DNA from 2 places in the Holdemania sp. 1001095H_141210_F2 genome. Region 1 is predicted to be linked to the other one. Evidence: a T-box and tRNA genes for the amino acid it is inferred to sense, from the RefSeq annotation. Region 1 holds a T-box; the other holds one or more tRNA genes.
The links. The T-box of region 1 lies ahead of trpS (tryptophan--tRNA ligase). A T-box ahead of a tRNA ligase gene usually reads a tRNA of that ligase, here a tRNA-Trp.
Positions count from the first base shown of each region.

Region 2: it has a tRNA-Trp gene. The T-box ahead of trpS (tryptophan--tRNA ligase) is inferred to sense a tRNA for this amino acid. The anticodon was not compared.

Region 1 is NZ_JADNPO010000004.1:48,789-57,003, reverse strand. Features, by position in the region: gene mnmA (tRNA 2-thiouridine(34) synthase MnmA) at 1-562, opposite strand, end outside; gene I2G61_RS03855 (Spx/MgsR family RNA polymerase-binding regulatory protein) at 622-1,053, opposite strand; T-box leader at 1,288-1,501, shown strand; gene trpS (tryptophan--tRNA ligase) at 1,534-2,544, shown strand; gene I2G61_RS03845 (hypothetical protein) at 2,555-2,731, opposite strand; gene I2G61_RS03840 (YitT family protein) at 2,846-3,706, opposite strand; gene I2G61_RS03835 (asparagine synthetase B) at 3,787-5,556, opposite strand; gene I2G61_RS03830 (competence protein ComK) at 5,604-6,032, opposite strand; gene I2G61_RS03825 (RidA family protein) at 6,384-6,866, opposite strand; gene I2G61_RS03820 (hypothetical protein) at 6,918-7,079, opposite strand; gene I2G61_RS03815 (hypothetical protein) at 7,119-7,784, opposite strand; gene I2G61_RS03810 (DUF3892 domain-containing protein) at 7,846-8,100, shown strand.
Region 2 is NZ_JADNPO010000002.1:217,407-225,621, forward strand. Features, by position in the region: gene thrB (homoserine kinase) at 1-224, shown strand, start outside; gene I2G61_RS02390 (ACT domain-containing protein) at 217-654, shown strand; gene I2G61_RS02395 (shikimate kinase) at 779-1,366, shown strand; gene I2G61_RS02400 (diphosphate--fructose-6-phosphate 1-phosphotransferase) at 1,468-3,129, opposite strand; tRNA gene I2G61_RS02405 (tRNA-Trp) at 3,366-3,439, opposite strand; tRNA gene I2G61_RS02410 (tRNA-Glu) at 3,447-3,523, opposite strand; gene I2G61_RS02415 (YesL family protein) at 3,622-4,269, opposite strand; gene I2G61_RS02420 (ABC transporter ATP-binding protein) at 4,304-5,422, opposite strand; gene I2G61_RS02425 (iron ABC transporter permease) at 5,424-7,223, opposite strand; gene I2G61_RS02430 (ABC transporter substrate-binding protein) at 7,287-8,215, opposite strand, start outside.

The DNA of each region.
Region 1 (8,215 bases):
TCGCGATCCGCCGCACTTCCGGCTTTTCAATTTCGCCTAACGGAAACAACGTATGCCGCAGCGCATCGGACGCAACCTGGCAAAGGAAATAGCTCTGATCCTTATTCAGGTCGTGCGCCTTGTATAAACCGCTGAAGTCTGCTTCGTGCCGCACACGCGCATAATGGCCGGTCGCCAGCGTATCGAAGCCGCGGCTGCGGGCGAAATCGAGAAAGCTGGAAAACTTGATGTATTTGTTGCACAAAATATCGGGATTCGGCGTCCGCCCCTTCTTGTATTCCTGCAGGAAGTTAGAGAAAACGTTATCCCAATATTCCTTGACAAAATCCACGCGCAGCAGTTCTAATCCCAGACTGTCGGCGACGCTTTTAGCGTCCATCCAGTCCTTTTCCTGCGGGCATACGTCGTCGTCCGCATTCGGATTGCCTAAGAAATCATTGTTGGCCATTGAATCCCAGTTGCGCATGAACGCGCAGGTCACGTCCAGCCCCTGTTGTTTTAAAAGATACGCCGCGACGGCGGAATCAACGCCGCCGGACAAACCGACTAAGATTTTCATCATTCATCCTCCCTTTGTTTCTTTTGGATTTGAGGAAAAAAACAAGCATCCGCAGATGCTTGTCAGGCTTCTTCCCGGATCTTGCCGCAGCCGGCGTAATTCGGACAGCTGGCGTTGCAGGACAGCCGGGCCAGAGAGCGCAGCTGCTGCGGGACGAACGCGTCGATCTCCTCCTCGTCGTAGCCGACCTGGAAGTTCCGTTCATTCAGGATGATCGGCCGTTTCAGCACGGATGGATTTTCCTGGATGAAATGCACCAGCTCGCTGATCGTCATGTCGTCCAGGTCGATCGCGTTCTGCTGGATGATTTTTGAGCGCTTGGAGATGATATCCTCCGAGCCGTTTTCACTGCGCATCAACAAATGCCGGATCTCCGTTTCGTTGAGCAGCGTCGTAAAAATGTTCTTTTCTATATACGGCAGATTCCGCTCTTTCAGCCATTGTTTGACCTTTCGGCAGGAAGCACAGCCGGGTGAAGTATACACTACGATCATAAATTGCACCGCCATTTCTATTGCGCACAGCCGGGCTGAAATCAAGCTCAACGCCGTTGTGAGTTCTTTTGAGCTTTTATCATACAATGAAACAGCCGGAAATTCAATCCGGCCCTGCCGATTCTCGGATGAATTTCATGATTTTTTATGACCGTGCAGTTCGCTGCTGCGTCTCGGATTGACAAGATCCAGTCCGATCCGGCTTGCATGTTCGATCGGTTTGTGCTTAAATTAAGAAAAGCAACGAAGAAAAAGCAGTAGCGGGATTTTGTGACATCCAGAGAGATGAGGAACGGTGCGACTCATCCGCAGAAATCTTTCGTGAATTGGGTTTTTGGAGCCTTGGAAAGCGTCAGTTTTCCAACGGAACAGGCCGTTATCCTGCATGAGCGGTTTTTCAGGCGTCTGGAAAACAAGCTGGGTGGTACCACGCGGAAGCGTCCCGGTGATCGGGACGTTTTTATTTTAGGAGGAGAAATGATGGAAAACACTGAAAAAAGAAAAGTCATGCTCAGCGGAATCAAGCCGAGCGGACAGTTGACGCTGGGCAACTATATCGGCGCCCTGCGCAATTTCGTCAAGTATCAGGATGAATACGAAATGCTTGTGTTCATCGCCAACCTGCACTGCATCACGGTTTATCAGGATCCCAAAGAACTGAAAAAGAATCTGAAGGACGCGGTGGCGCTGTATCTGGCGTGCGGTCTGGATCCGCAGCGGGCGACGATTTTCTTACAGTCCGACGTCAAGGAGCATGCGCAGCTGGGCTTTATTATGAACTGCAACAGCTATCAGGGCGAGCTGAACCGGATGACGCAGTATAAGGATAAGGTCGCAAAAGGCGAAACAAACCTGACGGTCGGCCTGTACACTTATCCGTGCTTAATGGCGGCCGATATTCTGATCTATGACGCGGATTACGTTCCCGTCGGCGAGGATCAGAAGCAGCATGTCGAGCTGACCCGCGATATTGCCAACCGCTTCAACAACCGCTATGGCGAAACGTTCCGGATTCCGGAGCCGGTTGTTCCAAAGGTGGGCGCGCGGATCATGTCGCTCAGCGATCCGTCAAAGAAAATGTCCAAATCCGACAAAGGCGACAAGGGCTGCATCTATCTGCTGGAAGATCTCAAATCGGCCCGCAAGAAAATCATGTCGGCCGTGACAGACAACGAAGCGTGTGTGCGCTTTGATCCTGAAAATCAGCCGGGCATCGCCAACCTGCTGACGATTATGTCTTCGCTCTCAGGTGAAGCGATCGAAACGATCGTCGAGCGTTTCGCGGGCAAAGGCTATGGGGAATTCAAAAGCGCCGTGGCGGACGTCGTCTGCGCCGAGCTGGAAAGAATTCAGGCCCGCTACAACGAGATCATCAATTCGACCTTGATCGAGGAAACGCTGGCCGAGGGCGCCGTCAAGGCGCAGCGGCTGGCCAGCCGCAAGCTGGAAAAGGTCCAGCGCAAAATCGGTCTTGAGTTCCGCAAACGATAAACGGACAGCCTCAGCTGTCCGCAGCCTGGGATGATGGTAGTCCCAGGTTTTTTTTATCCGCGTGCTTCCACCCCACGCTTTGCCAGTAGCGCTGCAGCCGGCTTTCCTGGCGGGTTTTCGGCTGGATGACATTGTCCGCCAGATCCAGCTTTCGCTGCAGTTCAGGATCGTTAACCTGATAGTCCATGTGCTTCGCCCCTTCCGTTAAGCTCAGCATACCCGCTTAAAAGCGCAAAGCTTGTTTAACTTCGTCGAAAAGCGGAAAAAAAGACGTTCTGATGAAAGAACGTCTCAGGCTGGGTTAGTCCAGCGGTTTCTGATAATAGTTGCCGATGATTTTATCGGTTTTGGACACGTTGATGAACACCTTCGGATCGACCAGGCGGATTGCTTCGATCAAGCCGTGAACCTGATAGGCGTTGACCGTCATGAACAACAGACACCGCGGCGTATGCGAGAAGCCCCCTTCGCCCCACAGCTTGGTGATGCCGTGACGGCAGTAATGAAACACCGCGTCGCAGACTTCTTCTGGCTTCTCCGTGATGATAAACAAGGAATTCAGCTTGTAGCGCAGATGCATCGTCTGCACGACCTGGGTGCTGCAGAACTGATAAATAATTGAATACAGCGCCTGTTCCCAACCGAACAGAATGCCTGCCAGCACTAACATCGCGGCGTTGAAATACATGACGTAGGACCAGGTCGGCGCGTTGTATTTCGTCGAGGCGTAAATCGCGATGAAATCGGTGCCGCCGCTGCTGGCATCCGCACGCAGCGCGATTGAGATTGCCAGACCGCCCAAGATACCGCCGAACACGGCGATCAAAAGCATGTCGCTGGTGATCGGAAAGGTCGGAAGCAACTCTGTAAACAAGCTGGTTAACGAGTATTGCAGCACGGAAAAGATCGTGAAACGGTGGCCGACATATTTGTAAACTAACAACGTCGGCGGAATGTTCAGCAGGAAGTAGAAGACGCTGAACGGAATCGTAATCCCGCCGAATTTCGACAGCGACATGCTGAACATGCGGGACAGGCCGGCGAAGCCGCCCGGGAACAGATTGCCGGTCTCGACAAAAGCTTTCATCGCCAGCGCGTAGACAAAGGCGGAAATAATGACTGCAATCAGTGTTTTACAGTCTTTTTTGGCTTGGTTTGACATAAAATCTCCTCTTTTTTTCCATTCCTCATTTTATCATCTTTATTTTGTCTTTCAAGCCAAAAAGACAGGAATCTGAAATCTTAGAATTCGATGCGGATCTGGTAGCGGCGCAGCCACAGTTCCAGCTGGATAAAATACGCCAGCAGCTGCGGTCCCATCATCAGCTGACCGAACCACGGTTTGGCAAAACTGCCGCCGTCGGTGTCGATTAATTCCTGCAATCCCGCCGGCTCCAGCAGCTCGCACAAACGACACTCAGGATCGTTGATCAGTGCCTGCAGACGGTCCTTGACACGCTGGGTATATTCCGGATGATAGGTCTTCGGATACGGGTTTTTCTTGCGGTGCGCGACCTTGGCCGGCAGGACGTCTTCAAACGCCAGCCGCAAAAGTCCCTTCTCCTCGCCTTTATAAAATTTCATCGACCACGGCACGTTATACAGATATTGGTAGAGCTTCGCGTCGCAGAACGGCGCCCGCACGGTCAAGCCCGTCAGCGCGGCCATCGCTTCCTGACGCTGCACCAGCGTCTGCATAAACCAATGCACGGTCAGATATGTCATGAGCTTGGCCCGCTGATCCTGTTCGCTGTCAAACGGATCCTTCGGAGCCCGCTGAACGGTCGCCCAGTAAGCGGAACGCATCGCGCCCTCATAGTCCAGTTCGTTCATCGGCGCGCGCAGCAGCTTCACGCGCTGCGGCAGCGACTGCAGCCATGGAAAAGACTTCAGACTGACCAGATCGCTGCGGTAAAACCACGGATACCCGCCGAACAGCTCGTCCGAGCATTCGCCCGTCAGCACCGAACCGTTCTGTTCCCTGACCTTGCCATACATCCATAACAGGCTGGAATCGACATCCGCCATGCCGGGACCATCACGGCCGATCATCGCCGGTTCCAGCAAGTCCGCGCATTTGCGCTGGGCGATGACTAGCGGATGGTGGTCGAACGCATACCGTTCGATCATCGCGTCGATATACTCGTTGTCGCGCGTCGTCTGATACGCGTAGCCCTTGAAATACTGCGCGTTGCCCTCATAATCCAGCGAATACGTCGTTAATGGTCCGCGCTTTGACGCCAGCGCGCACAGAATGCTGCTGTCTAAACCACCGGAAAGAAACGCCGCGTGCACGTCCGAGGCTGCGCACTGGCGGTTCAGCGAATCGCTGACCATCTGCCGGACATGCGCCGCCGTCGCGGCCAGATCCTCGTTGTGCCGGTGCACGTTCAGCTCAAAGTATTCGTGCAGGCTTTCCTTGCGGTCGCGGATCAGCAGCGCATACCCCATCGGCAGCTCCGCGATGTTCTTATAAAACGTCTGCCCTTCGGTATGCGACGGCCCTAACGCAAACAGCTCCAGAAGCGCGGTCCGGTTGACGACCGGCATGCGGCTGCCCTCGGCAAACAACCCTTTGATCTGATCGGAGAACAGCCATTCCCCATCCGGCTTGCGCGTATAATACAACGTTTTCACGCCCATCGGATCGCGCACGATATGCAGCTGATGCCCCTGGACAAACACGATCACGAAACAGCCGTCGAGCTTTTCAAACAGCTTCTCACTTAAAATTTCATACAGCTGCGCCAACATTTTCGCACTGTTGCCTGTGCTTTGCGGCCGGTACTGAGCCCATAACGACCGCAGCTCGTCCTCGTTATCAAGGACGCCCGACCAGAAGCAGCCGCACTTGCGCTGGCTGTCGTAGTAAATTTGATCTGGTTGTGCCGAAGCGAGAAGATGCTCGTCGCTGACGATCGCCAGTTCGTCTTTCAGCCCCATTCGTTCAAGCCGGGACTGTTCTTTTTGAATATTCCGATTTTCGTTGAATATCAGATTGATCTTCGTCATAATTTCCTCCTCATCGTTTCATTCTATGACAAACATCATCGTCTGATTCATCGCAGGCCGTTCAACATTTCCAAATATTGCAGGCTGCGGTTGCGCTGCTGACGCAGACTGCGGGCGCAGACCGGTATCCGGTAAACAACGCCGGTATCAAAACAAACCACGGCGATCCCGTCATCGCTCATAATCTTGCGAATGCGGTCAGCCCGCAGGTAAAGACAGTCATCGCGCTCCATGGACACGGTCGGAATAAAGATCTGGGGCGGATAGCCGCCGATATAAAGCGCCGGTTTCTGGATGATTCCCATTTTCTTACGGTAACCATCCAGCCGCCCTTCCAGGCTGCTTCCCGCCTCGACGCACCAGCGGCGCAGCCATTTTACCGGTTTGTCCGGCAGTGCGCTGATTGTCCCATCGAAATGGACCGCAATCGTGCAGCAGTTTGCTGAATCGTAGTAAAGTAGTAATAAGTCTCTCATAAATTCCCCTTTTTAATGCTTTGGTGAGTGATCCGTCACTAGTAATCATTGCAGAAAATTTAAAAAATCCTGTTTTTTTCTCGTTCTTCGTAAATATTTCTGTTACACACTGGGCAGGCAAATTTTTATTTTATTCGCATAATTCATACAAACCCGTCAGCTCTATTTATACCCGGCTGGCAGTTTTAACATTCTATTTTCAATTTATTCTTACCACTTGAAAAAAACATAAAAAAACTCCCGCAAAGCGAGAGTAAAAACCGGAATTTCTGCTGCAATTTCCCTGTTTTTTGATTGTTCAAAGACAAAACAATCCTTATAGAGAAGCCTCAGTCCAATTTTTGTGTTAGGTTATTCTCCGCAGCAGTCGCCGCCGCAGCAGCCGCCTTCATCCGAGGAGCAGCCCCCGCCGCAGCCTCCGCAGCCGCCCTGCATCTGGCGTTCATAGACGAGCGTGTCGATGACCAGGCATTCGATCTCAACCTTCGCGCCTTTCGGCAGCGCGCCGACCTGCACTGTGGAACGGGCTGGATACGGCCGGTCAAAATACGTAGCGTAAATCTCGTTCATCGCGTTGAATTCGCCCAGGTCGGTCATGAAGACCGTCGTCTTGACGATGTGGCGCATTTCCAGATTCATCTCCGCCAACAGCGCTTCGATATTCTTTAATACCTGGTGAGTCTGTTCCTGGATGCCGCCCGCGACGATTTCGCCGCTGGCCGGATCCACCGGAATCTGGCCGGACATATAAACAAAGTCGCCCAGCTTCACCGCCGGGGTGTACGGGCCAATCGCTTTCGGCGCATTGGCAGATGTAATTTCCTGAATCAGCATGTTTACCTCCTGTACGTTTGCCGTTTTGAGTCTGATTTTATGATCGGATTCCTATTCGTCTTCTTCAAAATCCTGGATATAGTAATCCCGCTCCAGATCCATAATCCGCCGCGCGTGGCGCGAGCTGAAATGCTTGACGACCTGAAACGCCGCAATGATTAAAAGAAGCGCGAGAAAGGCAACAGATAAGAAGTCATTGACGTTTTCGATCATTTTCCATCACCTCTGACGCCTATTATACTGGACTTCAGGTTAATTTTCAAATAGAGAACCCTCGGCGATGAAAAAAACCGGCGTCGTCAGGATCAGCGCCTTCCCCTGCGGCCGGATCCAGAACCGTCCGCCCTCGCACAACGCTAACGCCGGACCGGAAAGCAGTCCGTCTTTCCGCAGGCAGGCATAGGCGCACAGCGCCCCTTCCGCACTGCCGCAGATTCGTCCCTGCACCGGCACGCTGGAATCCAGATAAAAGGACTGCGCGTCGATCAGCCGCCAGCGATGCACCGCATGATCCGGCGGATCCCAGGGCAGAATCCCCTCCCCGCGGCATTCATGCTGACCATAATAGCCGATGAAGTCGTTGGTGGCCTGCGGACGCGGCAGGCACAGCGCGATTCCATTTTTCTCGATAAACCAGCTGATCCAGCGGTCCGGCGTCCGAATCGTGCCCTGAGCTTGATTCTGCATGCGTTTCTGCCAGGCTGCCTTGGCCAGCACCGCGGACAAGAGCGAGGGGCCGTCATTGCCCTGCGCATCGAGCAGAACGCTTCCTTCTTCAGCCTGTTCGCCAACGCCCGCCAGCTGATCGCCGCCGATGCCCAGCCCCCCGCTCAGAATCCGGGACGCCGATTCGGCATGGGGCGGCTGATCGATCAGTACTGTCGACAAATCCGCAGCCGCAAATTTCCAGAATTTCACAATATCACCTCAAGTATATTTATGCTGACCGGGCTCAGAATAATGTCAGGAGGCGATAAATATGGCAAGAAAAAACGAGAAAACTGAATCCGGCAAAGAACGTTTCGTCGCTGTTCGTAAGAACAACGAAGGAAACCTGTGTGAATTCAAGTCCAACACAGGCAAGGTCTATGACTATGAGATGGCGATCGAAGCTATCGAACAGGGCAAGATCGAAGGCGCGATGCTGTTTACAGGCCGTGACGGAAAGCAGCACATCCGTTCTAAGAACGATGGCGATCCGAACACGAAGTTCTCTAACCTGAAAGAGTTCTAAGTTTTCCTCCTTAACTCTAAATCAGGACTGCCGGATTCTCTCCGGTACTGAAAAAAGCAGGGAAAAATCCCTGCTTTTTTCTATTTTTCCACGCAGAACAAAATTAATCACCAAT
Region 2 (8,215 bases), on a different contig from region 1:
TTCCGGAATATGCGGCTGTAAAACAGTTATGCGTCGATCAGGGAGCCGCCGCGGTAATGATCAGCGGTTCCGGGCCGACGCTGCTGGCCTTATTTCTCGATGATCTTCCGGAAGCTGCCCTTTCGTTAAAGCTCAAAACACTGGATCATCATTGGCAGCTGCTGCCCTGCCGCGTCCAACAGGAAGGCGTCCGTATTGAATGCAAGGAGGAACCCTATGAGTGAACAATATCTGATCGTCAACACGAAAATCCTGCCGGATTTTTACGCGAAAGTTGTGGAAGCCCGCGATCTTGTCGAACAGCACAAAGTAAAAGGGGTCAGCGAAGCTGTTCAGCGCGTCGGCATCAGCCGCAGCACCTATTATAAATATAAAGATTCGATCTTTTCTTTCTCGGAAAACGCGCGCGGCCGCAAAGCTGTGTTAAGCATGATCCTGACACATCAGCAGGGCGTGTTAAGCGAGGTGCTCAACGAACTGGCGGCCCAGCACACCAGCGTGCTGACGATCAACCAGTCAATTCCGATTCATGATCACGCCTCGGTCAGCCTCTCGCTGGATATCTCAGATCTGGATTGTTCCATCGACGAAGTGCTGCGCAGCCTGAAAGAGAAAAAGGGCGTGACCAACGTCCGCCTGATCGACCTGGAATAAAAAAACTTCCTTCCGCCAGAGCGAAACATGTTGATTATCCTTGATTCTGGAAGCTTCCGATTGCGGAACCTGCATTTCCGGGATAGAATAAAAGTCCGGACAGTATATCAGGGGAGGGTAAGCGATGACGCGAGGTATTCTTTTATTTGGTTCTTCCGGTTCAGGAAAAACCACGCTGGGCAGGATGACGGCCAGTGAACTGGGTTATCCCTATTTTGACATCGACGATTATCTATGGCGCAAAGACACGCCAGTTCCGTTCACGCTCATGTTTTCGCGAACAGAAAAAGCCGAACGGCTGATGCATGACATTACTCCATTCGATCATTTCGTCATGGCTGGATCAATGGACAGCTTCAATGCGCCGTTTGTACCGTTGTTTGATCTGGCCGTGCATGTCGACGCTCCGGCCGAGCTTCGCCGGCAGCGTCTGCACCAGAGGGAACTGGAAGCCTTCGGCGCGCGGATTCTGCCGGGCGGGGATATGTTTGAAGCGCACCAGCGTTTCCTGGCGGATTCTGACCGCTACGAAACCGACGGTTCTCCCTGCCGCAAACGGCATCTGGAATGGGCGGCCAGTCTGCCCTGCCGCGTGCTTTATTTAAACGGCGCCAATCCTTTGTCAGAAAATCTGAAGCTGGTCCTGAGCACGTACAACGAGCTGATTCACGCTTCTGATATCGCAGAGATTCCAGTTGAACACATTCGATAAAATGAAAAAAAGAAATTGCCCCTTGGAAAATTCAATCCATTCGGCAATTTCTTTTTTTGTTACTTTAAAACAGATTCGGAAGGAAACAGAATGTTTTTGTTTTACTCAGCGTGTTCCAGCGCCAGCGTCTTCGTCGTGATATCGCAGACTTCAGCTGGTCCGTAATACTGGATCGCGCCCGGATAAACGAAGCTGGTTTCCACAGCCCATTCCTCACGATGAGCCTCAAAGAATTTAAACGGCTTGCCATCCAGCTCGACAAGTGCTTTCTTGATGACCGGCTTGTCTTCGCCATGTCTTCTTTCGATGTTCATCATCTTCGTGATCGGCATACCGCCCGCTGTCCATTCGCTGGCCGGCTTGGACAGGTTGGAGATCTTTGACAGATACCCGTTATAGCCATACTGGATCAGCATGAACGCATTATATCCCAGCGAGTAGCAGTAGTCGGAATCAAAGTTAGACGGGAACGCGCATCGTCCTTCATAGCCTAAGAAATGATGCAGCGGGCTGAATTTTCCCTTATACGTTCCGGCTTTCTTTCTTTCATCCAGTTTATCCTTGACTAACGCCGAGAATAATTTTTCCGATTCGATCAGAGAAACCTGGACGTTGCCGTGCGGATCGCGTTCCAGGAACAGCTGCTGCTGGATGTTTTCCGGCAGGATCGCAAAGACGCCCATGGATTCTTTCGTCAGTCCTTGTTCAATGAACGCATACTTTTCGCTCCACGTCGCCAGCGCGTTGAACGCGTCAGCCTTGCTTCCGGCGAGAAGTTCGTTGATTTCCTGAATTAACGCAGAGAATTCCGGTACGAATTCAACGACGCCTTCCGGAATGATCGCAACGCCGAAGTTCATGCCCTTTGCCGCACGCTTTTCAACGGAATCCGCAATGTAATCCGCAATCTGCGACAGCGACATTTTCTTTTCCGATACTTCTTCGGAGATCAGACAGATATTCGGCTGCGTTTCCAGCGCGCATTCCAGAGCGACATGGGAAGCGGAACGGCCCATGACTTTGATGAAATGCCAGTATTTCTTCGCGGAATTCGCGTCTCTTTCGATGTTGCCAATGATTTCGCTGTAAGTCTTGGTCGCCGTATCAAACCCGAACGAGCATTCGATGTCTTCGTTCTTCAGGTCGCCGTCGATCGTCTTCGGGCAGCCGATGACCTGAACGCCGGTGTCATGCGCCGCAAAGTATTCAGCCAAAACCGCCGCATTGGTATTGGAGTCATCGCCGCCGATGATGACAATCGCCGTAATTCCATGCTTCTTGCAGACATCCGCAACGATCGCGAATTGTTCGCTAGTTTCCAGCTTCGTTCTGCCGGAACCGATGATATCGAATCCGCCCGTGTTGCGGTACTGGTTGATGTAGGCATCGTCAAAAATCAAATAATCGTCTTCAATCAAACCGATCGGACCATTCTTGAAACCATAGAGAACATTTTCTTTATTCGCAGCTTTTAAAGCATCATATAAGCCGCAGATGACATTGTGTCCGCCCGGAGCCTGACCGCCGGAAAGAATCACGCCGACGACCTGTTTCTTCGTTTCCGCCGTGTTCTCACCCTGAACAAATGTAATTTCTTTTTTGCCGTATGTGTTTGGAAATAAGCGTTTGATTACTTCCTGATCGGCTGCGCTTTGAGTTTCTTCGCCTTCCTGAACCCCGATATTGGCAATGCCATGTCTCAGCATACCTGGAAGTTTCGGTGAATACTCATATCTAGCAGATTGTAGTGATGAAATTTTCATAGTTAATCTCCTTCTCATCTTAGATACATCGTAATTTTAAGATATTTAACCTGAAAAGTAAACCGGTATTCGCGTGTTCAGCGTGACAAAAGACACAAAAAAGGAACATCCGGAAGATTTGATCGCCGGGGTCCAATTTCCCGGCGATATTTCTCAATCTGGTACTTTTATTTTTAGACTAAACTGGGGATTATTATGCAATAAAAAAAGCCTTTCAGAAAGGCTTTGCGAATAAGTGGCAGGGGTGGAGAGAATCGAACTCCCATCAAAGGTTTTGGAGACCTCTGTTCTACCATTGAACCACACCCCTAAAAAAATGGTGACTCGTACGAGATTCGAACTCGTGAATGACGCCGTGAAAGGGCGCTGTGTTAAGCCACTTCACCAACGAGCCATTTTTTCCGATTGCTTTGTAATAATAGCATAAACTTTTTATGATTTCAACAAAAAAATAAAAAAACGAAGGCAGAAACTTCGCTCCGCCTTCCGCCTTCAGTGATTTTGTTTCCGTAACATCCGATTCTGTTCCCGGCTGCCCTTTTTAAACTTGGCTTTCTGGAACATCTTCGGCAGGATCTGCCAGTCCAGATACACAATCAAGCCCGGCAATGCCGGCAGGAATCCCGGCAGCAGAAAGAAGACTGCCACCGGCACCGCCAGCGTCAGCACCGCGATAGACAACGACTCCAAGAAACAAGTAAACGCCAGGTCCAGCGCCTTCGCCAGCGCTGTTTTTACTGTCAGCCCGGGAACTTCCGCCAGCAGTGCAAAGACCATCAACAATTCAAAAAAGACAAGCCCAAGCCCAACCGCAGCCACCGTGGCCCCCAGCACATCCTGCGACGATTCGCCGATCCGATAATAAATCAAATCCCACAGCAGCACCGCGATGACAACCAGATGGATCAGCCAGATCTTCGTGGCTAGCGGCCAATGCTGACGAAACGCGGCGAAAAAGGATTTTATCACCGAGCGGCGATCTCCCCGCACATAACCGCTCATCGAGGCGTTGAGCGCCGTACTGGAGGCGCCGATCGTGACGACAGGCAGACTGCAGATCAGCCACAGAAAGCCCAGCAGCACGATGTTCATTACCCGGTCGACGCCGGTCCAAAATAATTTTTCTCCTTTTTCGCCCATGTTCCACTCCTCTTTCAGGATTACCCTATTTAAATCAGTTTAAAATCTGTAAGGAACCCAGTCCCAGATTTTCTGTCGACTGCGCGTCAAACAGGATATACCGATCCCCTTCAAAACCGAAGTGAATGACGGAATCCATCGCGAAGTCGATGCTGCCGAAGGCCACCGCCGACAACGTGATGTCCTTGACCGCCAGCGACAACGTTGTTTCCATCCCGCTTGGCAATGAGGAAACAACCGTGCCTTCGATGCCCTCGTCCGCGCTGACTTTAACAAATTCCGGTCTTACGCCTAAAACATAATCCCCTTCCGCCGGCAGCGCCAGCGGTTGGTTCGGCGTGAAACGAACCGAGAAATGCCGGCAGGTCAATTCGACTGCCTGATCCTTTTTGATCCCGTGGCAGGAAATGAAATTCATCGCCGGATTGCCCATGAAATCAGCGCAGAATAAATTCGCCGGTTCACCATACAACGTCAATGGCGGACAATACTGCTGCAAGACGCCTTCCTTGATCAGACATACCTTCGAGCTCAGCGTCATCGCCTCCGACTGATCGTGGGTTACATAGACAAACGTCGCTCCGGTCGCCATGTGCAGCCGCTTCAGTTCAGCGCGCATGTCGTTGCGCAGCTTGGCGTCCAGGTTGGACAGCGGTTCGTCCATCAACAACACCCGCGGGTTCGGGGCTAAGGTCCGGGCGATCGCAACGCGCTGCTGCTGACCACCCGACAATTCAGACGGATAGCGCTGAATGTATTCTTCAATCCGCATCGTCTGGCAGATTTCCTTCACCCGGGAGTCGATCTTTTCCTTCGGCCATTTCATGTTTTCCAAACCAAATGAAATATTTTTATACACCGTCATGTGCGGCCACAGGGCATAGTTCTGAAACAGGAAACCGACGTTGCGCTTATCCGGTGAAACATTGACGCCCCTGGCATCGGAGAACACCAGCTGATCGTCGATGTAGATCTCGCCTTCGCTCGGCGTTTCCAGCCCGGCGATCATCCGCAGCGTCGTCGTTTTGCCGCAGCCGGAAGGTCCTAAAAGGGAAACGAAATCCCCGTCCTTAATTTCCAGATTCAAATGATTTACGGCAACAGAATCCTTGCCAAACCGCTTTGTAATATCGACTAACCGTATCGTCGGCATGTTAATTTCCTCCTCCTACACCCTTTTCAATCGAAGCTCCGGTCAGCTTTTCCACAGCGAAGTTGACGACGAGTACGACGAAGATGATCAACAGGTTGATCGCGTTGGAATACTGCTCCCAGCCCTTTTCATCATACATGAATAACAACGTTGTCAGCACGCGGTTATTTGCGGTGACCAGAATCACGTATAAGCTCAGCTCACGCATGCTGGAAACAAACGGCAGCAGATAGCCGGAGACGATCGTCGACTTCTCGATCGGCACGATGATCTTCGCCATCCGTTTGACCCAGGGAATGCCCTGAATGATGCCGGCCTCCTCAATTTCCGGCGACAGCTGCAGCATCGAATTCACACCGGAACGAGAGGCCATCGGCAAATATTTGACCGTCCCGATCAGCGCCAGAATCGCAAAGGTGCCGTAGAGCGACGGAATGATCCCGTGCGGCCGTGAGAACATCGACAGATAAATCGCCGCGAAAGCCATTGACGGAATCAGATATGGGATAAACGTCAGGTTTTCTACGATCTGACTCAGCTTGCTTCCCCGCCGGCGCACGATCGCATAGCCGGCCAGAAAGCCCAGCGTACCCGCGCCCACCGCGACGATCGCCGAAAGCTTCAGACTGTTGAACAACGTCTTCCAGACATCCGCGTTGATCAGGATTCCGGCCTTGTCCATGACATCGTTGCCGCCCTTGGAGCTGCCGATCCAGAAATCCAGCGTCATGTTGGACAGACTGTAATTGCCTTTAATAATGATCAGCGACTGCAGTAAGAACGAGATCAGCGGGACGACCGACATGCACAGCACCAGACACAGCACCAGCACTGACAATAGACTGCGGGCTTTCTTTAAATGGAACAGCGACACGTTGGCGCTTTTGCCCGTCACCGTCGCATAGGATTTGCGCTTGCCGATCAGCTTCTGGTTTGCCAGCATGATCAGCACGCTGATGATGATCATGACAATCGCCAGAATGTAGCCGACGCCCGGGTTGGTTCCCTGCAGCGCGGCGTACAGCTCGGTGGTCAGCACGTAATAACGCACCGGCAGACCGAGGAACTGCGGTACGGCGAATGAACTCATCGCGCTGGAGAAGACCAGAATAACCGTGCTCAGCACGGCCGGCATGACCATCGGAATTGTAATCCGCGTAAACATCCGCAGGCGTCTGGTTTTCAGGATGACCGCCGCTTCTTCCAGATTCGCATCCATGTTGCGCAGGATGCCGCCGATCAGGATATAGGCGAACGGCGCATAATGCAGCCCGGTGACCAGAATGATCGGAAATGGTCCATAAGCGAACCAATTCGGCGTCGCGATCCCCGTCAGTGCCGTGAAGATGCCGGTCGCTCCGCCGACCGCAGCGTTTTTAAAGAAATTCTTCCAGGCTAACGCCAGCGTCCAGCTCGGCATGATGTATGGGAAGATGAACAGCTTGGTCAGGACTTTTTTCCAGCGCAGATCACTGCGGGTAACCAGCCAGGCAAAGCCCCCGCCGATTAAAATTGCGACGATGCAGGCGCTGATCGAACAGATCAGGCTGTGGGCCAGCGGTTCATACAATAAGGATTTACTGTAAACGCTGGCGAACGTGCGGTTCCAATGATACGCTGTCAAGCTGCCGACCGCCTGATGGACGCGGGATTTCTCAGCGGAATGGACCAGGAAGGTATCCTTCACGATCGAAAACAGCGGAAAGACGACCAGATAGGTCAGAACGATCAAAAAGAGCACCAACAGGATGTTATAGGGTTTGCTGAAGAATGTCTTGACTTGATTGAGCTTTCTTTTCATATTCCCCTCCCTAAGAGTGAGAAAGGCTGTGATGGCGAACACCACAACCTTCCGAGAGCTTTCTTATTTGATCAGATTGATGAAGTCTTCAACATCCGCGCGGCGCTCGGAGCAGTAGATCGGATCTTCTTCGACCAAGATCGATTTCCATTCCTTGACCGTCTTGTCGCCGTCGGTAACTTTCAGATTGGTATTGCCGGAGTAATCGCCGAAGCGGCCGGTCATGCCGTTGTAGAGGGAGCCGTCGTTGATCTTCAGCTCGCCGTTGCCGAACCAGCCTTCTTCGGTGAACAGCCAGCACAGGAACGCCTTCGCCATATCCGGGTTGTCGGCATTGCTTGTCAACAGGCCGTAGATCGGATAAATGAAGCCCGCAAACGGCGTGACGTTGGAGGCGAAGCCCAGCTTGTAGCCCTTATCCAGATTCTTCTTATATTTGTTCAGCGTGATTAAGGCCGACCATTGCTCGCTCTGACCTTCCGCGCCGATTGCCTGGGCGATATCGCCGTCCGAGGAGCCGACGACCAGACCGTTGTTGTAAAGCATCTTGATCCACTGGTAACCGGCATTCGGGCAATCGCTGTCCAACACCAGATCGGTTCCGTAGTAATCTTTGTACGCCGCTTCCAGCTTGGCCGCGTAGTCGTCGGAAGTGATCTGCGTCAGGAAGTCCATGTTGACGCCCTCGCTGTACGGATCCTTCATCTGAACGGTGCCTTTGTATTGCTCGTCGGTGACATACCAGATATTGCTCAGGTCTTCTTCCTTGACGTTATCGCTGTTGAAAATGAAGACCTTGTTGCAGTAATCGTAGACTAACAGCGGTTCTGTATCCGCGCCGACCAGATCATAAATTTCCTGATTGTACCAGTTATAGACGTAGCCTTCCTCGACCAGATCGGACATGACGCGCGCGCCGTCCTGGATAAAGATAAGATCCGCGCCTTCAGCGCCGGAGGCAACTTCCTCCGCAACCTGAGTGATCTGGTTGG